Linked DNA regions of Sporosarcina pasteurii. The protein of the gene in region 2 interacts with the protein of the main gene of each other region in a pairwise test. Links are inferred from orthologs where the notes say so. Each region holds a gene or a part of one and is shown on either strand. Other genes may lie near its edges. The genes, in order: AB1H92_RS04145, rplL, dnaE and nikR.

Region 1 (7,794 bases), 2.2 Mb from region 2 along the record:
AAGTAAAAACCTTCCTCTTCCGCATCTGCATGGCTAATAATTCTTGTTTGCCAATAGCTAAGTAAATCATCAGCCGCTAAGTCAGCAGCCTCTGTTTCCCCTTCGCGTAAATGTTTGATTAACTCTTCCGTTTTAGTTACTGCTCCAGAAAGCCCACCTTCATGAATTGCACGGTGCGCATGTAATTGACGTAATGCTGGTCCTGACATTTCAATCATCCTTTCCAGTAATTCTATAAGGCAATCAAATCTATTTTTTAAAATTATAGCGAAGATTTATTATCGAATGAGCTAAATAAACTTGCCACGAGTAAGCCAATAAAAAATGTAAGCAAACTCATCATTAAAAATGTGCCGTCCTCTGGTAATCCTGGGTAAATCACAAATACCGATCCAATGATAAGTCCTATCACGACTGCAAAAGTTACATACTTGAAACGATCCAGTAAATAACGTATCACTTTACTGCTGACAATAAATCCAACAACTACACCCGAACCAATCACTGCAATAATTGGTAGATTTAAATTCGATAACGCACTAATTGCAGTCGAATAGACACCGAGTAATAACAAGACAAATGAACCACTAATCCCCGGCAATAACATCGCCATACTGCCAGCCCAACCCGCTAGGAATAAACCAAGCGCATTAGAAGATGTGAGTTTCGTAATTGTTCCATAGTTTTGTGGACTTACAAACGCAAGTGATGCAAGCGCAGCCCCTACAATGAGGACAAGTAAAAAATGTCCAATCTTAAAATTCTTTTTGACATTGACTTGTTTTGAAATAAATGGCACTACACCAATGATAAGCCCAAGAAAGAAAAATTGTGTTTGTGCATGATAATTTTTCAATAAATATTCAATCAGCCGACTAAAAATCAACAGGGTGCCACCCATCCCAATGGCAAGGGGCAGTAAAAATCCGATATGCTTTTTCCAGTCCCGACTAAAGAAACCGCTAATTGCAGTTAATAATTGTTCATAAATTCCTAGGATGAATGCGATGGTTCCACCACTCACACCTGGAATGAGATCGCTTATTCCGATAAAGAAACCGCGATATATATTTCTCCATTGCATAAACAAAAATCCTCCATTTTTACATTTGAATGCAACTAGTATAACATTTTTGCACGACGATTGAGAATGAAAATATGACAACATAAGGAATTAAAAATAGCAATATATATGAATCTATTATATTTCGCCTTATGTTATTCAAAAAGAAATCGTTTAGACGGAATATATTCCATCCAAACGACCTTATCTATTTCTATCAAATTTACGAAGAATAAACACCGTCTTTGATAGAAGGATTGTTTTATTCCTCAGTTGAAATAAGTTCTTCTCCACGGCGTCGTTCAATTTCTGCAAGACGTGCATTAAATTCCTCTACAGTCATATTATGTTCTATGAAGTAGCGGTTACGAGAATGTTCGCGGCACGCATCTGAACAACTGCGCATGTATAAATGTTCATTTTCTTCTGAGCACAAAATCTGAGCATTACAAACAGGGTTTGCACAGTTTACATAACGCTCGCATGGCTCACCGTCGAAGTGGTCACGACCCACAATTACATGTTCTACTTGGTTAACTGGGACAGCGATTCGCTCATCAAATACATAGCATTGTCCATCCCAGAGTTGACCTTTTGCAACAGGATCTTTACCGTAAGAAACAATTCCACCTTCAAGTTGGCCAACATCTTCAAAACCTTCTCGTACGAGCCAACCTGAGAATTTCTCACATCGAATACCGCCCGTGCAATACGTTAAAATCTTCTTACCTTCAAATTTTTCTTTATTTTCTTTCACCCAGTCTGGAAGTTCTCTAAATGTGCGTATATCTGGGCGAATCGCTCCACGGAAATGGCCTAAGTCGTATTCATAATCATTTCGAGCATCGAGAATGATGGTATTCTCATCCTGCATTTTCTCTAAAAATTCTGCTGGGCTTAAATAATTCCCTGTTAATTTATTTGGATTTATATCGTCTTCTAAGCTTAGATTAACAATTTGTTCACGAACACGTACATGCATTTTTTTAAATGTGTGCCCATCTGCTTCATCAATTTTATATTCAATGCCTTGAAATCGCTCATCGGCATTCATCATGTTCATATACGCGTCTGTTTGCTCAATTGTTCCCGAACAAGTCCCGTTTATTCCTTCTGTTCCAATAAAGATACGGCCTTTTAACCCAATTTCCTTACATGCTTCTAAATGCTCAGCAACAACTGTTTCAGGATCTTCAATTGCTACATATTTATAAAATAAAAGAACCCGATATGTGCCTTTTTCCATTTTTCAAACCACCTTGTTATATTTGTCACAAATTTTTTTCATAAATTGAGATGTTGACATTATACCATAATTATTTTGTCAAAAAAAGTGTTACTTCATTAATATTCTCTACCAATAATGATTGGAATGATTATATTTATCTAGTATACTTCAGTAAGAGACAGGCGCTAAAATTCGACATAAACATAAACATAAACATAAACATAAACATAAACACTACTATTTTATCAGTCAAAAACACCCACCTGATAGAAAGGATAAAAAAAGGAGTTCATTATGAAAAGCAAAAAGTTCAGAGAGCGTTTTCCTTTGCTCGATATCATCCTCACTTGCACAACCATTTTGTTAGTCCTCGGCTACAGTTATTTATTATTTATTTTTCAAAATAACAGTACATCTGCAACATCTAAAAAGGACTTTGGTAACACGATGCCCTCAACAATCGATGAGATTGAATCAAATTTTTCCGGCATTAAAATCGTTACAGAAATATCAAATGACCTAAGTGCTCCTTTTGCCATCCAGTATCCACAAAGCAAACATATTCAATTCAATGACGAAGTAAAAAAATACATAAAAACGATAAAATACAATTACTTAACCGATATTGCAACATACAAAAAAAGTCAGAAAGAATTTACCAGTGAATTGAATATCTCATTTGAAACTTTTGAACATAATGGCATTTATTCTTTTGTCATGGTGAAAAATGAATACGTCGGCGACAACGAAGGCCAAATCAACATTCAAACTTTCCGGTTAAACCCCGAAACTGGGGAACGTATTACAATTGAAAATGTATTCGATTTTCGTTTACAGCATCTAAAGGAACTCTCTAAGCACATAGAAGAACGCCTCTATGAAGATGAAACACTTATCAATCATTTATTACCAGAACAAGTAGCTATTCACACAGAACCGGTTTGGGAGAACTTTCAAAACTTCGCATTAGCAGAAGATGAAATTATTTTTTATTTTGAATACAATAAAATCGCAAACAGGGATGCAGGGGTTCCAATTGTCTCCATTCCCTATCAAACGATCAATTCTTTACTAACAGAATCTCTTCAAGCTTCATTCGTAAATGAAATGACAGAAAAACCGGACACATCTCAGCCCGTTAATGGAGAACATGATGCTATTGAGAAAGAAGAGATTCCAACCGACAAAGAGAATGTGGAAAATAAAGATGTCCCCAAGCAGAAAAGAGTTGCTCTGACATTTGACGATGGTCCGGATCCGAAAGTAACAACACGGATCTTAGATACATTAGAAAAATATGATGCAAAAGCTACTTTCTTCATGCTGGGTAGCCGAGTTGAATATTATCCTGAAATTGCCAAAAGCGTTTACGAAGCCGGACACGAACTCGGTAATCACTCTTGGACGCATCCCGACTTAACAAAAGCTAAAAATGATAAAATTCAGAAAGAAATTGATAGAACTTCTACGATTATTGAAGAAGTAACAGGTCAAAAACCAGAAATTTTTCGCCCCCCATACGGCGCTTTTAATGACAACGTTTTAAATCTAACAGACTTATCAATGATTTTATGGGACGTTGATACACTTGATTGGAAACACAGAAATGCGAGTCAACTCCTTTCATACGTAAAACAAAACACGATAGATGGTAGCATTATTCTCATGCATGATATTCACACATCGACTGCGGATGGCCTTGATGCCGTTCTCGCTTATTTAGCGGAAAACGACTATCAATTCGTCACAATTTCCGAATTAAGCGAATAATAAGAGCGCCCTCATTTTTTGACTGATTATCAAAAATTGAGGGCGCTTTTCCAATAGAAAAAACTTCATACAGGTGTTATAATAAACATAGAACAGAGAGACGTATAGAAGACTAAACGAAAATGATTGCTTGTCGTCCGAAGGAGGTATTTAATGTTTATTGAAATAGATATGGATTCGGAAGTACCCATTTATATCCAATTAATGAATGGTTTAATCGAAGCAATTGCAAATGGCTCTCTCCAAACGGGTGATACTTTACCTTCCGTCCGTTCTCTTGCTTCTGATCTTGGGATAAATATGCATACGGTAAATAAAACATATCGTGAACTCGAAAAAAAAGGCCTTGTACAAATTATTCCAAAGTCAGGGACCATTGTTCAACAGCAAACTGTAGACGAAGCGAAACTACAACAATTTGCTCTTCTAATTCGTCCGATTATGGCGGAATTACTCGCAAATGGTTTAACAGAAAAACAAATTCAACAACTTTCTTCAAATATGATAACAAGCATCGAGGAGGGAGAACAATGACAATCGCGCTATTACTTGCAATGACTCTTTTTATAATCATCATCCAAGCCGCGATTCCTTTTTTACTAAAATCAACAGTCGTTTTTGGCGTCACCGTCCCAAATGGGGATACCAAAAATGAAAAACTTCTTTTTTATAAAAAAATGTACGCTTCCATCATTCTAGCTAGCGGTGCAGTTACTGTGACTGCTTTTATGACTTGGTTCACACGTACAAGCCCGATCGAAGATAAATTATTGATAGTTGGCATTGCTATTCAATTTGCAATTTTACTTTTAAGTATGGCCTTATACTTTGTCTTCCACGCAAAAACAACAAAGTTAAAGACGGAAAATCAATGGGGAGCAAAATTAAAACAAGTTCGATTAGTAGATTTAGCCGCAAGAACTGCAGATGAAATGTTACCTTTTACATTTTTTCTATTACCGATGGTCATCACAATCGGGCTTATCATTTACACAACTATACAGTATCCACAGTTACCGGAATTAATCCCAACGCATTGGGGAATCGATGGTCAGCCAGATGCATTTACTGAGAAAACGCCTTTTTCAGCCATTGCTCTCCTATTAATTTTGTTGATCATGCAAGGGATGATGGCTGGAATTAATGAATTTACCAAAAGATCCGGGATTAAAATCCAGGCGAATCGTAAAAAGAAATCACGTGCCCAGCAATTAGCATTTAGGAAGTATTCCAGTTGGCTATTATTTGCGACAGTCCTGCTCTTAACAATCTTATTTGCTTTTTTACAATTAATGACGATACATGAGCATATTGGCGGGACGGCAATCGCACTCGCTCTACCAATTGCATTTATCATCATTATTTTTGGGATGACTGCAGTGTATGCTTTTAAAGTAGGTCAAGGTGGTGCGCGTCTTGATGTACAAATTACAGATGAAGAAGTCGAAGGGATTACAAATTATGATGATGATCAGCATTGGAAGCTTGGTGTGATTTATGTGAACAAAGACGATCCTTCCATTTTTGTAGAAAAACGATTCGGCGTTGGATGGACAGTAAATTTTGGTAATCCAATCGGTTACTTAATTATCTTTGGGCCACTCTTATTAATAGTAGGTATTTCATTGTATCTGTAATTTTTTCATAAATCTTCCGAGACTCAGTCAATTTAATAAATAACCTTCCTACAAAAAATCCCGAAAAATGTTGATTTCCGTTCCAGGCGCACGCTTTCCGTGGGGCGGGCGGTGAGCCAATCGCAAAACGTAGATTGCGATTTGCCTTAATTTCTGCGATTTTCGCAGAAATTAAGGCATCCCGTTAGATATTCCTGCTCATAACGCTTCGCTTTTACTCGCAAAAGCCGTTCTTCGTTACGGCTTAAGACAAAGACGTGCTCCCAAACGCTTCGCTTTTCGGTCGCAAAAGCCGTTCTTCGTTACGGCTTTCGCTAATCCCACAGGAGTCGGCGCCTTCCACTTCAATCAACGGATCATCCCCATAACAATATCTCACGTTAAAAGGAGAAACGTTAATAATATTCGACTGTATTACGGAAATAAGCAATTATGAAATTGACACTATTAACTCATTTTTAAGATAGAGAATAAAAAAATTAGACCACCCATCTTTTATGGGTGGTCCTTTAAAGGTTGACTCATTCACATCATTACAAATGAGCATCACATATCATTAACTAAAAACGCTAGTGCTGTGTAATGGTTGTAGTCTTGCTTTTGGATCAATGTATGCTTTGGCATGGTTGACAGCAATTGGGGCTTCACCAAGTCCAACTGCAATTAACTTTACTTTACCGTCAAACGTTGTAACGTCTCCGGCAGCGTAAATTCCTTCCATATTTGTTTCCATTTTCGTATTGACCAAGATGGAGTTACGTTCCATTTCAAGGCCCCATTCTTTCAAAGGTCCTAATGAAGAAATATTACCGTAATTAACAATGACGTGATCTGTTGAAATTCTTTCTTCATTGCCGTCCCTAGATGCGACCAGAAGTTCGTTGACTTCACCATTTTCTCCAATGATTTCTTTAATTGAAAGTGAAGTTTTCACTTCTACTTTAGAGTCCATTAACTGGTTGACACTTGTTTCATGTGCAGTGAAACGTTCGCGGCGGTGAATTAATGTCACTGAAGATGCAATATCCTCAAGCATTAACGCCCAGTCTACTGCTGAATCTCCACCACCACAGACGACAATATTTTTATCTTTAAAAACTGTTAAATCCTTAATGCCGTAGTGTAATGTTTTCCCTTCAAATTGCGCCTCTTCTTTCAAACCAATTTTACGCGGTTGGAATGCACCAATCCCAACTGTGAGTAAAATCGTTCTCGTTAAATGGACACCTTTATCTGTCTTTAGCTCGTAGTAATCGTCGTGCTTTACAACCGATAGCGCTGTTTCTCCAAGTAAAATTTCTGGGTTGGCATAATGTGCTTGTGTGACAAGATTTGCAACAAAATCTTTCGCTAGTATTTTTGGAAAACCACCAACATCATATATATATTTATCTGGATAAAGCTCAATCAGTTGACCGCCCAATTGTGGAAGACTATCGATGATTTTAACCGACATTTCTCTCATTCCTGCATAAAATGATGCGAATAAGCCGGTCGGTCCTCCCCCGATAATTGTAATATCAACAATTTCTCTCTCCATATATAACACTCCAGTTATTATAAAATTTTCATCGTGTTCCGTAAAAGGGGTAAATAAAAAATAACCTTTCGAAACAATCATAAGTCTATTATCTACTAGTTGGACAAAAAAGACACTTATTCTGATTTGAAAAGGATTATTTTATTTTCTATTCTTCTAATTTGACGACAGACACTTTCGAATTTTTTTATTCTGCTTCATGATAATGCACTTTACAAAATGATTGGATTGTTGAAAGTTCTTCATCTTCTAACTCAAAATCAAACGCTTCATCTGTAGCCCTGTCAAAAAAATGAGCAACAACCAGTCGGTCTTCTCCTTCATCCACTGCTAAAATTGCCCTAACGCCAACTCCATTTTCAGAATAAAGCTCATCCTCTTCATTCAACATCACGAATAAACGAAATTCGTAACGCTCCCCACTAATAAGTCCCGTAGGATCCACAATCTTTTCCACTATATATTCTTTTATTTCCATAAATCTCACCTTTCGTTCCAATGTACAGTTTCAATTAAGCTATTGTATCATGAGTATCCTAAAAAGTATCATACCTTG
Region 2 (7,647 bases):
CAACACGTTATGTGTCGGCGAAATCACAAGCGGCGATTTTGCAAACAATGCTTACGCAAGACTTTCTAACGGAAGCAGAACAAATGGTGATGAAGCGTGGGCGGAATGCAAAGCCAGGATCGACACCCAAAAATACAGATGTGGGAACATATAAAAATAGCTCTGGTTTCGAAGCGGTACTCGGTTATCTCTATTTGCTAGAGGACGAGAAAAGAGTGGAGCAGTTTATACTTGAAGCGATTCGTATTATTGAAAACCCAAAGGAGGATGAATCTTGATGACTACAAATAACTCAGAATTGCTAGGCGGTAAAAATCCAGTCGTTGAAGCATTACGTTCAGGTCGTGAACTGAATAAAATTTGGGTTGCAGAAGGGATTAATAAGAAAAGTATTGGTGAAATCCTATCGCTTGCCAAGAAGGCAAAGGTTATCGTTCAATACGTCCCCAAACAGAAACTCGACGGCATGCTTGACAGTAATCATCAAGGCGTGATCGCTTCAGTCGCGGCTTATCATTATGCAGAACTGGAAGATATCTTTGAATTAGCTGCAAAACGTCAAGAAGACCCACTTCTGTTAATTTTAGATGAATTAGAAGACCCGCATAATCTTGGTTCAATCTTAAGGACAGCTGATGCAGCTGGTGTGCATGGTGTGGTTATTCCAAGGCGTCGTTCTGTCGGATTAACAGCGGTTGTCGCAAAAGCTTCTACGGGTGCGATTGAATATATTCCTGTTGTGCGTGTGAATAACCTTTCCCAAACGGTTGAGCAATTGAAAGAGCGAGGGGTTTGGATAGCAGGAACCGATGCGTTGGGCTCTGCTGACTATCGAACGATGGATGCAACACTTCCGCTAGCTATCATTATTGGGAGTGAGGGAAAGGGAATGTCACGTATTTTAAAAGAAAAATGTGATTTCCTTTACCACTTACCTATGGTAGGCAAAGTCACTTCTTTAAACGCTTCTGTTGCAGCTTCACTTTTAATGTACGAGGTGCTGCGTAAGCGACAACCTCTCACCGAAAAGAAATGAAAAAGCAAAATGTCCTCATTGTAGATGGCTACAATATAATTGGCGCATGGGCGGAATTGCGCCAATTAAAGGACAGGCAGTTGGAAGAAGCAAGAGATTTGTTAATCGAACGGATGGCTGAGTACAAAGCGTATACAGGGTGGCGGGTTATCGTTGTCTTTGATGCTTATTTAATGCGTGGAATTGAAAGTAAGATTAAGAAACATGATGTTGAAGTATTGTTCACAAGAGAAAATGAAACAGCAGATGAACGAATTGAAAAACTTGTTTTAGAACTATTGCATCGACGTATTCAAATTCATGTCGCGACTTCTGACTTTACGGAGCAGTGGATTATTTTTGCGCAAGGTGCACTCCGGAAGTCGGCGCGCGAACTTGAAATTGAAATGAAAAAAATTCTTACTTCTATTTCTGGTAAAGTAAAAGATTTTGAGAATCAACAACCGACTTCGAAGATACCGCTTTCAAGGGAAGTTAAAGAAATATTTGAAAAATGGAGGCGTGGAATTCGATGATTGGTTGACGTTAAAAAAATTAATACGCTATACTGGAAAGAGGTCTATGACGATTCGGGGGGGTGATCCTGTTGGTGGAAAAAACATGTATGACTAATAGAGTGTTAGATTTCACTACGTTGTCCGACGAAGACATCGTTGCGATTATTCACGAAGGCAATGCAGATGCACTTGATTTTTTAATTACAAAATACCGGTCTTTTGTTTGGTTGAAAGGCCGTTCGTATTTTTTAATTGGCGGCGATCGAGAGGACATCGTGCAGGAAGGAATGATTGGTTTATATAAAGCGATACGTGACTATAAACCAGACAGATTAAGTTCCTTTAAAGGATTTGCTGAATTGTGTATTACACGTCAAATTATTACAGCGATTAAAACAGCAACAAGGCAAAAGCATATTCCGCTGAATTCTTCGGTATCTCTAGATCGACCTGTTTATACCGAGGAGTCTGAGCGTACACTACTGGATATGCTTGCAGGTCCCCCTCTTGAAGATCCGGAAGATTTAATGATTCATAAGGAAGATTTTGACCATATGGAGATAAAGATGCAAAAAGTGTTAAGTGAGCTTGAAAGACAAGTGTTGGCGCTTTATCTAGATGGACAAACTTATCAAGAAATCTCGATTAATTTAAACCGACCAGTCAAGTCTGTGGACAACGCACTTCAACGAATTAAGAGGAAACTAGAACTTTATTTAGAAGTAGACACAGTAAAGTAATCGCATGCATCTCGAGGGAATTGCGTTAAAATTTAGAATAATAAAGTGGGCGTCTAATTGCTTGGAAGTGGATATCCTTAATAGTGTTGACATGCTTCTTGTAAGGTGGTACTCTTTAGCAAGATTATAGGACCTAATAAGGTGATAGAATTGTCTAAAAAGATAACTTTGAGTTGTGAAGATTGCGGAACACGTAACTATTCCGTTCCAGCACAAAAGAATCATTCCACGAAACGCTTAACAATTAAAAAGTTTTGTAAGCATTGCAATGCACATACTATGCATAGGCAAACCGTTTAACTTGATTCAACAATGTTCATCACACCACTTCTAAAGTGGTAGAAGCGGCTTTTTGTTTCTGGGATGAATAAAGTGGATAGGAAAGAATCGCTTATTCATAGATGTTTAGTTAAAGTAATACATCTTATTTCGGAGGGTTACGATAAACATGGGGAAGATAAGTAATTTCTTGAAGCAAGTCGTTTCGGAAATGAGAAAAGTAAGTTGGCCAAAGCGTAAAGAATTGACGCGCTATACGATTGTTGTTCTTGTGACAGTCATTTTCATGGCGGTTTATTTTGGTATCACCGATCTCGGCATTTCAAAATTAATGGATTGGTACGTAAGCTTTTAAAATTTACGTACGTTACGCTATAATATAATAATAAATAAAAATTATGAATCCCTTAGAAATAGCCCGTCTGATTGTATGAACGGGTTTTTTAATTCTTTGGGAAACTATAAAATTTCGAACTATGGGTAAGTACTATGCTAGAGATTCTGCATCTAGTGTCGGGCGTTTTACGCTTTTGAACTACTCGTGGTGAAAGGAGGGACGGACTTAAAGTCCTTATATATATGGAAATAGAAAAAAATTGGTACGTTGTTCATACGTATTCAGGCTATGAAAACAAAGTGAAAGCAAACCTTGAGGCACGCGTTGAAACAATGGGTATGCAAGATAAAATCTTTCGGGTGATTGTTCCGGAAGAGGAAGAGACCGATTTTAAAGACGGCAAAAAGCGTACGGTGATGAAAAAAACATTCCCAGGGTACGTGCTTGTTGAGACAATTATGACGGACGATTCTTGGTATGTTGTTCGTAATACGCCAGGGGTGACAGGATTTATTGGTTCGTCTGGTGGAGGAACTAAGCCGACGCCGTTATTAGAAGAGGAAGTTGACTTTATTCTTAAGCAAATGGGTGTCAAAGATAAGGTTGCTGAACTTGATATTGAAATTGGTGAAGTGGTTCAAGTGCTTGAAGGACCATTTGCTGATTTCCAAGGTAAGGTCGAAGAAATCGATATGGCGAAGCAAAAAGTTAAAGTCGCGGTAGATATGTTTGGCCGTGAAACGAAGATGGAATTAGATTTTGATCAAGTACAAAAAAATTAATTACTCTGCTACTTGCATAAGAGGCGAAAGAATGTTATCATTTCAAAGGTCAGGCTATCAATTGATAGCGTGAGATAAGATGATTGATTCTCCCGATGCGAATCGGCAGACACATATTTGAGTGGGAGGGGAAACCCAATTACCACATCACGGACTTAAGGAGGTGTGTCTCGTGGCTAAAAAAGTTTCTACGGTTGTAAAATTACAAATTCCTGCAGGAAAAGCGAACCCGGCTCCACCAGTTGGACCAGCGCTAGGTCAAGCAGGTGTGAACATCATGGGATTCTGTAAAGAATTCAACGCACGTACAGCAGATCAAGCAGGCTTAATCATTCCTGTTGAAATCACTGTATTTGAAGATCGTTCATTTACATTTATTACTAAAACTCCACCGGCAGCAGTATTGCTGAAGGTTGCTGCAAATCTTCAAAAAGGTTCAGGCGAACCAAACAAAACGAAGGTTGCAACTGTGAAACGCGACAAAGTTCGCGAAATTGCAGAACAAAAGATGCCAGACTTAAACGCAGCATCAGTTGAAGCGGCGATGGCAATGGTTGAAGGTACTGCACGCAGTATGGGAATCACAATCGAAGACTGATTCCTTGAAATAGAGTTACGCTTTGGTTGGGTTGCGGTTGTTCTCCGGGACACGCAGCCTTTATTCGTGGGAGGTTCATTATCCGTTAACACCACAACATAGGAGGAAATTAAAATGGCTAAAAGAGGTAAAAAGTTTACAGAAGCGATGAAGCTTGTCGACAACTCAAAACTGTACGACGTAAAAGAAGCTATCGAACTTGCGAAAAAGACAAGCACAACAAACTTTGACGCAACAGTAGAAGTCGCATTCCGTCTTGGTATTGATGTTAAGAAAAACGATGAGCAAGTACGTGGAGCAGTAGTTCTGCCGAACGGTACTGGTAAAACTCAACGTGTTCTAGTTTTCGCTAAAGGTGAAAAACTTAAAGAAGCGGAAGCGGCGGGTGCAGACTACGTTGGCGATGCGGACTTCATTAACAAAATCCAACAAGGTTGGTTTGAATTTGACGTTATCGTAGCAACACCAGATATGATGGGTGAAGTTGGTAAAATTGGTCGTATCCTTGGACCAAAAGGACTTATGCCAAACCCAAGAACAGGTACTGTAACATTTGATGTTGCAAAAGCTGTTGAAGAAATCAAAGCTGGTAAAGTTGAGTACCGTGCTGACAAAGCGGGTATCGTACATGCGCCAATCGGAAAAGTTTCATTCGAAGATGAAAAGCTAGAAGAAAACTTCTTGGCAGTTTTCGATGCAATTGAAAAAGCTCGCCCAGCAGCTGCGAAGGGAACGTATATGCGTTCTGTACACGTAACTACAACAATGGGTCCTGCTTTGAAAATTGATACTTCAGGCGTAACTGTAAAATAAACTATTGACAATATGCTTGTCCTGTGATAACATGATGAGCGTTGTAAAATATATAAGTATTTTGTACCGTAGACCGCAGGGGTGGCATGCCGCTTAATGATCCTGCCGAGGACAAGACGATCTTTTCGTATTGAAGAAGACGACTTTTTCTGCCCTCGGGTCTCCAATGTAGACCGGGGGCTTTTTATATCGGTATAAGAACTTGAAAAATAATCTAGGAGGTGTCCAGATGAGCAAAGTATTAGAAGCGAAACAAGCGGTTGTAACTGAAATCTCTGAGAAGATGAAATCAGCAGCGACTGTCGTAGTGGTTGACTACCGTGGTTTAAACGTAAGTCAAGTTACAGAGCTTCGTAAAAACCTTCGTGAACAGGGCGTTGATTTTAAGGTTTACAAAAACTCAATGTCACGTCGTGCAGCTGAAGAGGTTGGCTTTGAAGGGCTAAACGAACATTTAGTAGGACCAAACGCAATTGCGTTTTCTGAAGATGATGTTATAGCACCTGCAAAAATCCTTCACGAATTCGCAAAGGAAAATGAAGCGCTCGAAATTAAAGCTGGGGTTATTGAAGGTGAAATTGCAAGCGCAGAAGAGATCAAGGCGTTGGCAACACTTCCATCACGCGAAGGCCTACTATCTATGCTTCTCAGCGTTCTACAAGCACCAGTACGCAACTTCGCACTTGCAACAAAAGCTGTTGCAGAGCAAAAAGAAGAGCAAGAAGGCGCTTAATAGGACAATTACCTGCCTAGTCAGGGGATTTGAACGAGTGCAATTGCCTGCTTAGTCAGGTAATTTGGATGGAAAAATTCAGCAAGGGTACAACTTGCATAATCGGACCTATCAAAGAATAGGCAAAAAACATTTAGGAGGAAATCATAATGACTACAGAACAAATCTTAGAAGCTGTTAAAGAAATGACAGTTCTTGAATTAAACGACTTAGTAAAAGCAATCGAAGAAGAATTCGGCGTAACTGCTGCTGCACCTGTTGCAGTTGCTGGCGGTGCTGCTGGCGGTGAAGCTGCTGCAGAACAAACTGAATTCGACGTAATCCTAGCATCAGCTGGAGACAAGAAAATCCAAGTAATTAAAGCAGTTCGTGAAATTACAGGCCTTGGCTTGAAAGAAGCGAAAGGTCTAGTAGACGACGCTCCAAAACCAGTTAAAGAAGGCGCTGCTAAAGAAGAAGCAGAAGAAATCAAGACAAAACTTGAAGAAGCAGGCGCAACTGTAGAACTTAAGTAATTTCAATGAATAGTGAAGAAAAGCTCGTCGGTTAGACGGGCTTTTCTTCGTTATTTTTACAACGTTAGAGATTATTGTAAGAGAAGGCCTGTATAGATTAAGGTTTACTTTTAAAAATAAAGATAAACTATTTCATTATGTTACGTTTATCTTCATGAAGTTATGGATAACGTTGGAAAGAAGGGACAAGCGCGATGTCAGAGCACTATTATTCAAGAGAACCGAAAGTGAAAAGTCAACGTCAAACCGTTTCAACGGAATTGCGCGGCGAAACTTTACGATTTACAACCGATGCGGGTGTATTTAGTAAGGGAGGCGTAGATTTTGGTTCACGACTCCTAGTTGAGTCATTTGTGATGCCTGAGGTAAGCGGTGATGTTCTTGACGTTGGTTGTGGCTATGGTCCAATCGGCTTAACGATTGCTGTAAGCTATCCAGAACGTCAAATTCAAATGGTAGATGTGAATGAAAGAGCAATTGCGCTAAGCAAGGAAAACGCTGTTGAAAATCTTTTGGAAAACGTCGAAGTTTATTCGAGTGATGCGTTGCTAGCTGTAACAGAATCTGATTTTGCGGCAATATTGACGAACCCACCCATTAGAGCTGGGAAAGAAACGGTCTTTGCTTTTTATGAAAGTTCGTTTTCTAAGCTTAAGGTTGGTGGAGAGTTGTGGGTTGTGATTCAGAAGAAGCAAGGGGCACCGTCATCCGCGAAAAAACTAGAAGAGGTTTTCGGAAATGTTACAGTAGTTGCGAAGCGAAAAGGTTACTTTATTTTAAAAGCCATAAAAAATTGACTGTTGGTTAGTTTTGTGGTAGCGTTAAAAGATGATTAAATAATATCATGCAATCGTATGCCCTTTTGCATGAATTTTGCATCACAAATGGCATTTAGACGATGGTAAAAGGTTGTCGAACCGAAAATGAGCTCTGTTAGAACTCATTTTCTTTTTGCCTTACGTCATCATACATTGTTTTTTATGTTTTGAAAAGGATTATTATTGCTTATGAGGGGTGAAAGAGTTGACAGGTCATTTAGTTCAATACGGTCAACACCGTCAACGCAGAAGCTTTGCGCGAATTAGTGAAGTGCTTGAACTTCCAAATCTAATCGAAATCCAGACGGAATCTTACAAGTGGTTCTTAGAAGAAGGGCTACGGGAAATGTTTCATGATATTTCCCCAATTGAAGATTTTACAGGAAATCTTTCGTTAGAATTTGTCGATTATCATCTTGAGGATCCAAAATATCCTGTTGATGAATCGAAAGAGCGCGACGTAACTTATGCAGCGCCACTTCGAGTTAAAGTTAGACTT
Region 3 (3,590 bases), 2.3 Mb from region 2 along the record:
CCTCTGGAAGTAACGATTGTACTTAGTGGTCAGACCACTCTGTTACCCATCATACAGAAGCGATTGCATTACGTAAAGTAAAAATAAAAAACACTTAAATACATCGAGGATAATTTTAAATTAGTTCGTTCATTTTACAACCATGATTAAAAAATGAAATAAACAAATGAGATGATTCCTATCTTCGAGATGCCTATACTTTATACTGTTTCTACCACAACTTTCATATTTTGAACAATCACTTGTGGCGTTCCTCTTCTTCTCTCAACCGTACCCATTACATGTAAAATATTCATTTCTCTTAATTGCACACTGAATGCTGCATATTGTCTCGGAAAGAACGTACAGGAAATTACGCCTGTCTCATCTTGTACTTTGACAAATGCCATCGATTCACCTTTTTTTGTCCGAATCCTTTTGATTTCAGTAACTAATCCTATGATGGTTACATTGGAACGCTCACGCATTTCATCGATGGCGATTACATCAGCAAACGATTCATTCAACATTTTTTTCACTTCAACTGCAGGGTGTTCCGATAAATAAAAACCTAACGCCTCGCGTTCATATTCCAACATTTTCATCCGTGGTATGTCACTACTCGGTGAATACTTAGGGTTAGCAATCGATTGCATAACAGAGGATAATAAATCTTCTTCATTTGGACCGATAAACAAGGCATGTGATATCGCGGCGTCGATAGAGGCTAATAGAACCCCCCTCGACTGACCAAACTCATCAAAGGCCCCTGCTTTAATTAGTTGCGTTGCCGTTTTTTCAGTGAAATTTTCACTACCAAGTGCTGCTGCACAATCAAACATCGTCTTCCATTTCAGTGATGTTTCTCTTGCTTTTTTCACTTGTTCATAAAAACTTGCCGTAATCCCCTGAATGGTTCTTAGCCCAATTCGGACTGCCCCTTTTTCAACTGTGAAATTAAATTTACTCTTATTAATCGATGGTGCTAAAAATTTTATCCCGCGCGCTGTAGCCTCTCTCATCACTTCTATGATCTTCTCGTGATTACCTGCCAATGACGTGAGGAATGCTGCATAAAAATAAGCAGGCTCGTTCGCCTTTAAATAGGCAAGGCGATAGGAGATTAAAGAATAAGCGACAGCATGGCTTTTTGGAAATCCATAATCCGCAAACTTTACGATTAATTCATAAATGTCTAGGGCACTTTGTTTTGGGATACCATTCGCTATCGCCCGTTCCGTAAATTTTAATTGCTCATTATTTAACACGTCACGATTCTTCTTACTAATCGCTCGGCGTAGTAAATCCGCTTCTCCCATTGTATACCCAGCAACTTGTACTGCTATTTGCATAATTTGCTCCTGGTAGACTATAATCCCGTATGTTTCTCTCAATATAGGTTCCAAGGAAGGATGCAGGTATCTAATTTGTTCTTGGCCATTTTTACGTCTATGATAACTTGTGATATGATCCATCGGGCCAGGTCGATATAAGGCATTTATCGCGAATATATCTTCAAAGCGGTTTGGCTGAATTAATTTCAAGGTGTCTCTCATCCCTGGCGACTCAAATTGAAAAACGCCTATTGTATCGCCATTTTGAAAGATCTTATAGGTCAACTCATCGTCTAAAGGGATCTGTTCAAAATTCAAATAGATGCCTTTATCGAATCGAATCATTGCACGTATCCGATCAAGCAACGTTAAGTTTCGGAGTCCGAGAAAGTCCATTTTTAGTAGTCCACTTTCTTCTACATCTCCCATTGGCCATTGCGTTAAATACAACCCGTCCTCGCCGTCTTGTAAAGGCACCGTATTCACGAGAGGATGAGGTGCTAACACAACTCCTGCAGCATGTGTAGATGCGTTCCGCGGGAGACCTTCCAATGTCAAAGCTGTTTCAAACCATTTTCGACGAATCGGCTCCATTTGAATCCATTCACGTAACTCTGTAGATTCGTCATACGCTTTCTGTAACGTCATTCGAGAGCGGCTTGAGATCAGACCTGCTACATAATTCATTTCTTCTGTTGTAAATCCGAATACTCTTGCTACGTTTCTCGCAACTGCTCGAGTAGAAAGTGTACCGAATGTAATAATTTGTGCAACATGTGCTTTCCCATATTTTCCGGCTACATATTCAATCACTTCTAAACGCCGATTATCAGCGAAGTCTATATCAATATCAGGCATGGTCACACGCTCTGGATTTAGAAAGCGTTCAAATATGAGACCATATTTTATAGGATCTACATCTGTAATTCCTAACGCATAGGCGACAAGTGATCCCGCTGAAGAACCTCGACCTGGTCCTGTTAAGATGCCTGCATTCGTAGCAAAGCGTATAAAATCCTCAACAATTAGGAAGTAGTCTGTGAATTCCATCTGTTGAATCATCGTTAACTCGTAATCAAGTCTTTCTTTGTATATAGGATTAATTGTTTCTATACGCCCTAATAATCCTTCCGTACACTTTTTCATCAAATAAGAAGCGGCATCCTCACCTTCTGGCAACGGATACTTTGGCATTAGAAACCCATTTTTCTTCAATTCAACATGACAAGACAAGAGAATCGTTTGCATTGTTTCAAGCCATTGCGGACGGTCTTTAAACCATTCTTGTATTTCACCTAGTTCAGGAAGGTACGCAAATTGGTGAACGTCCAATTGGTCGTCCAGTTCATTTATCTTTTCTCCAGAACGAATCGCTTGAGCCGCTTTAAAAGCAAAAAAATCCTCCTTAAACACATAACGTGATTCATAAATAGCAGCAATTTGTAGAGAAGTTGCTTCTGCTAGTATTTCAATATGAGACTCCTCCGCATGACCTCCGCCACCCGGACGCGATATACCGATATACGTTTCTTGTCCCTGATGATGTCGGATAATTAGATTAAGCGTGTCTTCATCTCTGCACCCATCCCATGTAGCATCTGTCATTGGACAAAGAACAATACAACCTGTACTGTAGGCCTGCAGCCAGTGTAACGGCAAAGTTTCTTCAGTTGTAATTGAGATCGCACTGCTCATTTTTAGCAAATTGTGAAAGCCTTCATTCGTTTTTGCATAAACATAAACAAGTACAGCTTGTTCCTCTCCTACATCAAGCATGACAGATAAACCTATAATTGGTTTAATTCCATATTTATTCATCGTTTTGTAAAAGGACGGGACGCCATACATTTTTTTATTCATTATAGCGGCGGCAGTAGCCCCTCTCCTGGATAGAAGTGGGGCTACATAGTTAAGTTTATTAATTCCGCGCAAAAGATCTGCGCCGGTTACTATTTGCGGATAGATAAGCTCCATTAATCTCCCTCCGCTCTCGATTTATCGACATAATTGTTGTAGTTTAGAAATAAGCTCATCAGCTTCTTCCCAAGAATAAACGGAAGCACCTGCAGCGAGAGGATGTCCCCCACCCCCATATTCAGCAGCAAGTTCATTGATAACTGTTTCTTTAGAACGCAGTCGAACCCGAATCAGGTCTTCTTCTTCAATCAGAATTACCCAAGCACAGATTCCTTTCACGTCGCCTAATGAACTAACGAGCTGCGATGCCTCTGACGGACTTACATCAAATTGTTTTAATATTTCCCGATCAATCTTGAT
Region 4 (7,793 bases), 510 kb from region 2 along the record:
ATTTTCGGGAAGAATCCCTAATATCGCATGCGCCAATAAACTTTTCCCAGAGCCGCTTGCACCAACAACGGCTAAAATTTCTCCTTCTTCGAGCTCGATGCTTAAATTCGACATCACATCGAGTGTTTGCCGTTTTAAACCACTGCCATACTGTTGAAAGGAGATTGATAAATTTTGTACTTCTAAAATCGACATTCGGCTTCTCCTCTCTGCTCACTAGTTCATTTTTGTTCATTAATACAGGTAATTCTTGATACATTTATATTTAGGTTGATTTTCATTCACAAATGAGATTTTGTTGGATCAATCAGTAACCGCAAACTTTCACCGATTTTATCAAACATCCGAACGACAAATAGTAAAGCTAATCCCGGGAAAAAGGCGAGCCACCATAACCCTGAAGATAAATACTTCATCGATTCCGATAAAATAATGCCAATTGCCGGTTCATGCGGCGATAATCCTAGCCCTAAAAATGTAACTGCCGCTTCATGTAAAATTACATGCGGAAACAATAACATAAAACCAATAATCACTTGTGGCAATAAATGCGGAAAGATATGATGGACAGCAATCCACCCGTTCGACTTTCCTAATTGTTTGGATACTTGCACATATTCCGCGTTACGCACTTGCATCACTTCCGCACGAATGACACGCGCTAAACTTGGCCAATGGGTCACCATTAGTCCAATCACGACGCCTTTAAAACCGCCGCCTAGTGTAAAGGAAATTAATATAAGCATGACTAAATGAGGAACACTTAAAAACAAATCTATAATCCATGAGACAAAACGGTCCACAACTTTCCCCATTGTTGCAGCCGCCATTCCAAGCGTTAGCGCAATGGCTGTACTACCAATCGCACCTAGTAATCCAACACCTATACTTAACGAAAGCCCCATCATCGTTCTGGTAAACATATCTCTTCCAAGCCAATCTGTACCAAATAAATGTTGAAATGATGGTGCTAAATTACGTGCGTTTAAATTCGTCATTATTTTTCCGGTATCTAGCCAACTGCTGCTAAAGATAATACTTACAAGTATCAATGTACCGACGATAATTGTAAAAATTGTTCGCTGTCTTTGATTTGATCTGAGGAGCGTTTTCATTACATACGTCCCTCCCTCGTTCTCGGATCAACGATTTGATAAATCAAATCTGCGATTAAGTTTCCGATAAATACAAATAACGTACTAAAGATGACGAGTCCCAATAATAATGGCACATCGCCTCGTAGGCCCGCTTCTACCGTCGCTTGACCAAGTCCTGGATAGGAAAACACTTGCTCTGCAAGTACGGCCCCGCCAAACAACTCGCTAAATGCAGCAAATTGCAACGTAATTGCTGGCAATGCTACGTTACGTAAGCCATGTCTCCAAAACAATGTAAAACCACGTTCGCCTCTCGCCTTGGCGAATAGCACATAATCGCTTGCTAGCACGTCAATGAGCTTTTGCCTTGTATGTAAAGCAACGTTTGCAACACCGAGAATGCTTAGCGTAATCGCTGGCAATAATAAATGTTGAAGGCGATCTGTTAAGGTGACATCTTCCGCAAGCACGCCAACTGGCACACCTAATCCAATTGGGAACCAGCCGAGCCAAACCGCAAACACGATCAACATGAGAAGTCCTACCCAAAATGTAGGGGTTGAAGCAAGTGTATAGCAATACCACTGAATAATACGGTCAATCCACGTATTTCTCTTCATTGCGGCAACAACACCGAGAATAAATCCAACAATGCCCGAAAAAATCCATGCAGTAATCATCAACACAACCGAATTGAGAAATCTTTCTCCAATCACATCACTGACAGGACTTCGATAAATCATCGAAGTCCCTAAATCACCTTTCAAAACAGCTGAACCCCAATTTAAAAACTGAACAAATGTAGGTTCATTCAACCCCCAATATTCAGCAATTTTTTCACGTTGTTCAGGTCCAACTTTTAACATATCAGCACCAATATACGCTTGAATCGGATCTATCGGTGAATTTTTCACAAGTAGAAAGGATATCAAACAAATGGCCACTAATAATGTAGCAATACGTATGGTTTTAAATAGTAAAAACCGAACTAACTTCTTCATCATTTTTATACTCACCTAATTACTTCCATTTCCAATCGACTATATTATCTGTTGCAGGCCATCCATGTCCATGTACATGGGTTCTTTGATGACCGATATCTAATCCCTCTTTAACGATATACAAATGGTCAATATTCACTAGCCAAGCCCACGGTGCATCACCTTTTGCACTTAAGCCCGTTGTGCCATCCCATTGCGCTTTTTGCCAATATTCAATGGCTTCTTCTTCACTTAATGCACGTAACGCTTTTTCAAAATATTGATCAACTGTATCGTTTTTATAAAAACCTGTATTGTAATACTCAACACCAGCATTATCAGAACCATAAATATTGTATAATTCATGTGGGTCATGACTTCCCCAACCTAATAATACGGCTTCTGAATACATCTTTTGCGCAATAATATCCCAGCTTGCTCCCTCAACCTTTATGTTGATACCAAGTGGTTTTATCATATCTGCAACAGTAATCGCTAACGATTGACGTACTTCATCATTCGCAGGGTAATAAAGACTAAACTCCGCCTTTAATCCGTCTTTTTCAACGATGCCATCACCGTTCGCGTCTCTCCAACCAGCTTCTTCTAATATTTTTTTAGCTTCTTCCATATTTCCATCGGCAATAACTGTCTCAGGATTCCACCAAGGTAACCCATCAACTGATGTATACGCTGGTGTTCCATACCCTTCTAAAACGCCATCAATTAGCGCTTGACGGTCGACGCCAATATTAATGGCGTGACGAATCGCAGCATCCGCAGTTACATCATTGCCAATAGGGAACCCATCTTCTGTCATTTCTCCGGATTCAACATAAGGAAAGACAATCCCGCGGTTATCCACTGTTTTTACTGCTTTCAATTCCGTCCCAGGAACTCTCTTCTGACTAAATGAAGCTGGAATATGGGCAAGATCTACAGTACCTGCTTGTGCCGCTGCAAATGCCGCATCTTCAGTTAAAAATAAGAACGTGATTTTTTTAATATTAGGCTTTTTTCCGTAATAATTTTCATTAGCTTCAACGATTAGTTGCTGACCTTTATCCCATTGGACAAGTTTAAATGGACCTGAACCGATTGGATTTTCAGCATACGATTCGTTATAAGCATGTTCAGGAACAATTCCCGTTGCAATAAGATTATTAATAAAAGTCGACTGGGCTTCTTTTAATGTAAAGACGACTGTCGTTTCATCGATGGCTTCAACTTTTTCCAAAGCATTCATATCTACGACTGAACCGCTTTCCAATGTTTGTTCATACGTAAACACAACGTCTGTAGCCGTCAGCTGTTCGCCGTCGGAAAATTGCACATCATCTCGCAAATGAACGGTCCACGTTTTTCCGTCTTCACTTACTTCGTAATCTGTTGCTAAGTCATTGACAACTTTCAAGTCATCATCTCTTTTTAATAACGTACTTTGAAACAATGGCGAACCATAACGGCCCCATCCTATCACCGGGTCAAAGCCTGTTTGAGGCTCCGAATTGAAGGCGAGTACTAACTCATCCTTTTTCGTATTGTCAGTACTTGTATTCTTTTCAATTGATTTTGACGATGAACAACCTGCTAAAATTGTTGTTACCAACAATATAGCGATTAAGCCAAATCCCAAAATTCGATTTCGCATATTCTTACTCCTTATATTAAAGTTTTTCTACGGGGGCGACTGTTAGCTTCCCATATTCCACACCTATTAAACTCGTTAATTGATTACTTAATTTGCGCACATCACTTGCTTTTCCTTGAACAACAATCAGTTCTATACAACTATCATGGTTAAGATGAAAATGAGTTGTTGCCATGATCAAATCATGCATCTCATGTTGAACGGTCGTCATTTCCTCAAGTAAATTCCTCTGATGATGGTTATAAAACAATAATATTGTTCCCGCAATTAGCTGGTCATCCTCTTCCGAAGATTGCTCGATAATCGCTTCACGCACAAGATCTCTGACAGCCTCCGAACGATTCGAATAGCCTTTCTGCGTGACAAGCTGATCGAATTTTCGAAGCAAACTTCCTTCCATTGACACTCCAAACCTTTTTAATGTTGAATCTTCCATAGTGAACTCGCCCCCCAGTAGCACGATTGTTAACTTTCGTAACACCGATAACCAAAAAAATTTCACGAATACCCTTAATTATAGGTTTTACAAGATAAAAAATCAATGAATTCGATGCACTTTTAATTGAAGATATACTACCATTTTCATTGGTATACATTATGGCCATTGGACGATATTCCCTCAACTAGTTAATACCTTTTCTAAAGTGTATTTATAAATAGTGTCACGATTACTGACATTCGTAGCACTGACATACAAAAAAATATAACTTCAAATATGATTATAGTTTTAGCGAGATAAAGAATCAAGGATTTCGATGTTGATTTTACGAATACCGCGTAACCATTTTCATTCGCGTACGTCATGGTGATAGGATGCTATAAAAACTTTTTAAAAAAGTTACTATGCGCGCATTTCATTCTTATGGTATGTGAGCATTTTGTATTCATGCCACGTTATTAATTTTGTAAAAAGTATAACTTGAATCCGATTGAAATGATATAAAAAGGGAAAGTATATAGAGAGAGGTAATTTTGACTAGAAACGAGGGTGTGCCATGAAAAAACAAAACATAAAAAACATTCGAATGACTTATTATTTCACAAGTATATTTATAACTGTTGGTACCATTGTAGTTTTATATCTATTACTTCAAAAAACAACAAAGCTCAGCCCTTTTATATTATTTCTTTCGCTAGCTGGCGGCGGATTACCACTAGGTATCATCGGCGTCTTTGTCGATTATAAAATCTCGGAATTTAAAGGTAAAACAAGAAACGTAAGACAGTTAAAAGGGGATTTATAATTTGTTTTCAGGCTCGTCATCATAATAGTACCTTACTAACCCGTTGATTTCCGTTCTAGGCGGACGCTTTCCTAGGGGCATGAGGTGATCCCAAGGTATTGCCGCCTTCCGATCTAATCAACTAAGTGTCCGTGCTAAACAAACGCGCCCAATTTTTATATTAATTAATAGTTGGTTTGGTGCTTCTTATTTTTTTGCACATGTTGATTTGCGATTTGCTGAGTTCCAAAAACCTCTTTAAAAAGCGGCTTACATCTGGATTAACTGCGCCAGATAATCTAAGTATGCAATTTACCCTTTTTCAAAACTCTTAGCGAACCTTATAAACCAATATAATGCAATCCAAGGAAAAATAAACTTTGTAACCCATTCTATTAATGCAGGAACAAAATAATTATTAATGCTATAAACCAATATATCTTCCAAAGATCGTCGCTTATATTAATTCAATTACTTACCAACCATCCCATTTCTTACTCAATACCCCCAACTCTTTAAGTAAACTCGGTAAAAGCCTGTCATCCTCGCTGTCCAAAGCTTCCTCGGTACATGGTGAGTGTGGCGGATAATTTAAACTTTTGGCTTCTTTTAAAGTTGATTCAGCTAGAAAGTTTGTTGCATTCGATTCCTCAAAACAAATAGGTGCAATATAAGTTTGATAAGTATGGTCTAAAATAACTCTAGTATCTGCCGATGGGTGAGTTTCTTTCGGCATCAACATACCAATCACTACAATAACAGCAATGATAAGTACAGCCCATAACCATTTTTTAGATGACTTCATGTAAATTACTCCTTTTAACCAACAGTTTGATAGCGGTATAAATCCGGTTACTAATTTACGTTCATTACATCTATTGTACTAGAAAATATATATATTAAAAATATTTTGATAGCACTCTGAACTAAAAACACCTTCACTGTTAAAACTCTGGACATAATCTTCCAATTGCCCACCCGATTATGACCGCCCCGCCACCTGCAAATGAAGCTACTGCCAGTATGCTTTACATACATTTTCAGAGAAAAGAACCATTCCTTTATTAATCTTTCTTAAGAGATTTATCAAAATCGTCTCCTACGGACAAGTTTCACCCTGACATTCTCTTACGATCTTTTTCATGTTTCAAAATTATTTTCATCAATTTGTATTCTTTTCATCAAATTTTCTCTATGTAGTAAGTAAAGGGGGAATTTTGATGACACATTACTTAAAAGACTATGCATATTTTACGAACAAATTTGACTTGGACAAGGCAGCTTCATTGCAAAAACAAGAGCATTGGCAGGAGATGAATCAGACTGATCGTGATGTACTTGACGTGATTCGTCGTTATTCTGTGAAGTTTGGCGCCGCACATTTGAAACATTACACCATTGAAAAGGCAATTAAGAAATCTAACGCTACAGTTCGCCGCGCAATTCGTAAACTGGAGAAGCTTGGTATTATTGATCGTATTCATTATGTCCGTCCTGTCATGAATGGACTCGGTGCGAATATTTATGCGATTAAACCTTTTAAACAACCTTCGAAAATTGAGAAGAGAGTGAAGGATAACCCTGCAACAGTAAAACAAGCACGCAATCAGGAAAGAAAAGCCAGCAATTCTGCTGAAATGCTACCAGTACCTACAACTTTTTTGAGCGAATGAAAACGATACTTGCTTCAACTATTGGCGAAAACACACTCGCACGCCGTTTTTTTGGCGTATACCGTCAACACACACTGCCGATGTTAAGATTTAGCTTTCACGAACATAAAAGAGAGTTGTTTGAACAACTGGGTATCCAAGCATTGCAGATTGCCGTTCAAGCAACGAAACGAAGACATATCAAAAATTTGTCGGGCTATTATTCGGGGGTCCTACGTGAACTCGTTAACAAAGCTTTATTTAGCGACGCTTTTAAAGATTTTGACGTGCCTGTTGAAGGTTTTTATTGGAAGTGAAAAAAACATTCAATACATCAACAAGAAAAGTCGTATCGGAGAACAACTATATCTTTGGATAATTAATAAAAAAGAGTGTGTTAGAAGGTCATTTTACAGACCTTCCACGACACTCCTTTCTTCTTACCTAAGTTTTGTCCCAACTTACTATATTGCTTTATGCAATTGTAGTGTATTGGCACAATAACGCGTAGATACACGATTTTATTGCCTTTTAAAATACCATTGACTATCTGGCCGATCTCGCGGCGTCATATTGATGATAAAATATCCGATAATGAGTATCAAAATGACAAAGGAATAAATTAATGTGTGGATGGGATGATCGTGATCAACAATGACCAATCTGACCATTGCAGTGATCCCAATATAAATAAAATAACGAAGTGGGAAATGATATTCTTCTTTAAAATACTTAACAATCATCGCGATAAATTCGAAATATAAGAAGAAAATTAATATATTCGCTAAGTATGTTTTGTAGTCAGTATGATCGCCAGAAAGCAATAGATCACCAAAGACAAATAGTTCTTTTATTAATACTACTGACAAAATAATTGCGAGAATCACAAGCATTATATTCAAGAACATTTGTAAAGCTTTAGGAAAAATATGCAAAGCATACGTATACTTTTTCTTGATCATATGAACGCCTCCTCTTTGATGATGTTTTATTATAAGCGGTTACGGAATTGTTTGTCAATTGAATTATCTAGGTGACAGTCGCCTAAACAAACACAACAAACGCGAATTTCATGACACTCGATTTTCTTTTAATTAACGTGAAAGTTTGAGTGACTGGCACCTCATTGGAAAAGAAGCATCAGTGATAAAAATCACTGATGCTCCTTTAAGTTTCTGTTATTCTCCTAA

Evidence for each region.
Region 1: the proteins of rplL (region 2) and AB1H92_RS04145 interact in binary tests that used the Escherichia coli proteins (3 or more experiments, as listed by UniProt). The link is inferred for Sporosarcina pasteurii from one-to-one orthologs.
Region 3: the proteins of rplL (region 2) and dnaE interact in binary tests that used the Escherichia coli proteins (3 or more experiments, as listed by UniProt). The link is inferred for Sporosarcina pasteurii from one-to-one orthologs.
Region 4: the proteins of rplL (region 2) and nikR interact in binary tests that used the Escherichia coli proteins (3 or more experiments, as listed by UniProt). The link is inferred for Sporosarcina pasteurii from one-to-one orthologs.

Annotation. Positions count from the first base shown.
Region 1 is NZ_CP160452.1:907,476-915,269, reverse strand. The notes cover bases 318-3,279. They hold AB1H92_RS04145 (rhodanese-related sulfurtransferase), read right to left. Parts: upstream 2,310-3,279; coding sequence 1,326-2,309; downstream 318-1,325. Other genes in these bases: AB1H92_RS04140 (polysaccharide deacetylase family protein), read left to right, coding at 2,586-3,279; AB1H92_RS04150 (DUF368 domain-containing protein), read right to left, coding at 318-1,084. In the rest of the region: AB1H92_RS04155 (hemerythrin domain-containing protein), read right to left, coding at 1-209; more of AB1H92_RS04150, read right to left, coding at 263-317; more of AB1H92_RS04140, read left to right, coding at 3,280-4,061; AB1H92_RS04135 (GntR family transcriptional regulator), read left to right, coding at 4,215-4,595; AB1H92_RS04130 (DUF1648 domain-containing protein), read left to right, coding at 4,592-5,698; AB1H92_RS04125 (NAD(P)/FAD-dependent oxidoreductase), read right to left, coding at 6,255-7,238; AB1H92_RS04120 (DUF6509 family protein), read right to left, coding at 7,426-7,716. UniProt on the Escherichia coli protein: Catalyzes oxygen-dependent 5-hydroxyuridine (ho5U) modification at position 34 in tRNAs, the first step in 5-carboxymethoxyuridine (cmo5U) biosynthesis.
Region 2 is NZ_CP160452.1:3,130,857-3,138,503, reverse strand. The notes cover bases 4,833-7,647. They hold rplL (50S ribosomal protein L7/L12), read left to right. Parts: upstream 4,833-5,964; coding sequence 5,965-6,330; downstream 6,331-7,647. Other genes in these bases: rpoB (DNA-directed RNA polymerase subunit beta), read left to right, coding at 7,345-7,647; AB1H92_RS15255 (class I SAM-dependent methyltransferase), read left to right, coding at 6,525-7,127; rplJ (50S ribosomal protein L10), read left to right, coding at 5,312-5,815; rplA (50S ribosomal protein L1), read left to right, coding at 4,833-5,082. In the rest of the region: AB1H92_RS15310 (Mini-ribonuclease 3), read left to right, coding at 1-278; 23S rRNA (guanosine(2251)-2'-O)-methyltransferase RlmB, read left to right, coding at 278-1,036; AB1H92_RS15300 (NYN domain-containing protein), read left to right, coding at 1,033-1,551; RNA polymerase sporulation sigma factor SigH, read left to right, coding at 1,641-2,273; rpmG (50S ribosomal protein L33), read left to right, coding at 2,424-2,573; preprotein translocase subunit SecE, read left to right, coding at 2,722-2,907; transcription termination/antitermination protein NusG, read left to right, coding at 3,138-3,671; rplK (50S ribosomal protein L11), read left to right, coding at 3,844-4,269; more of rplA, read left to right, coding at 4,384-4,832. UniProt on the Escherichia coli protein: The binding site for several of the GTPase factors involved in protein synthesis (IF-2, EF-Tu, EF-G and RF3). Is thus essential for accurate translation.
Region 3 is NZ_CP160452.1:865,503-869,092, reverse strand. It holds dnaE (DNA polymerase III subunit alpha), read right to left. Parts: upstream 3,288-3,590; coding sequence 201-3,287; downstream 1-200. Other genes in the region: AB1H92_RS03925 (bifunctional oligoribonuclease/PAP phosphatase NrnA), read right to left, coding at 3,309-3,590. UniProt on the Escherichia coli protein: DNA polymerase III is a complex, multichain enzyme responsible for most of the replicative synthesis in bacteria. This DNA polymerase also exhibits 3' to 5' exonuclease activity. The alpha chain is the DNA polymerase catalytic subunit.
Region 4 is NZ_CP160452.1:2,621,329-2,629,121, forward strand. What follows is about bases 2,455-5,415. They hold nikR (nickel-responsive transcriptional regulator NikR), read right to left. Parts: upstream 4,165-5,415; coding sequence 3,745-4,164; downstream 2,455-3,744. Other genes in these bases: AB1H92_RS12580 (ABC transporter substrate-binding protein), read right to left, coding at 2,455-3,728; AB1H92_RS12590 (hypothetical protein), read left to right, coding at 4,724-4,972. In the rest of the region: AB1H92_RS12565 (ABC transporter ATP-binding protein), read right to left, coding at 1-195; AB1H92_RS12570 (ABC transporter permease), read right to left, coding at 282-1,115; AB1H92_RS12575 (ABC transporter permease), read right to left, coding at 1,115-2,098; more of AB1H92_RS12580, read right to left, coding at 2,118-2,454; AB1H92_RS12595 (hypothetical protein), read right to left, coding at 5,427-5,756; AB1H92_RS12600 (helix-turn-helix domain-containing protein), read left to right, coding at 6,172-6,624; AB1H92_RS12605 (hypothetical protein), read left to right, coding at 6,621-6,920; phosphate-starvation-inducible protein PsiE, read right to left, coding at 7,125-7,565; AB1H92_RS12615 (Dps family protein), read right to left, coding at 7,782-7,793. UniProt on the Escherichia coli protein: Transcriptional repressor of the nikABCDE operon. Is active in the presence of excessive concentrations of intracellular nickel.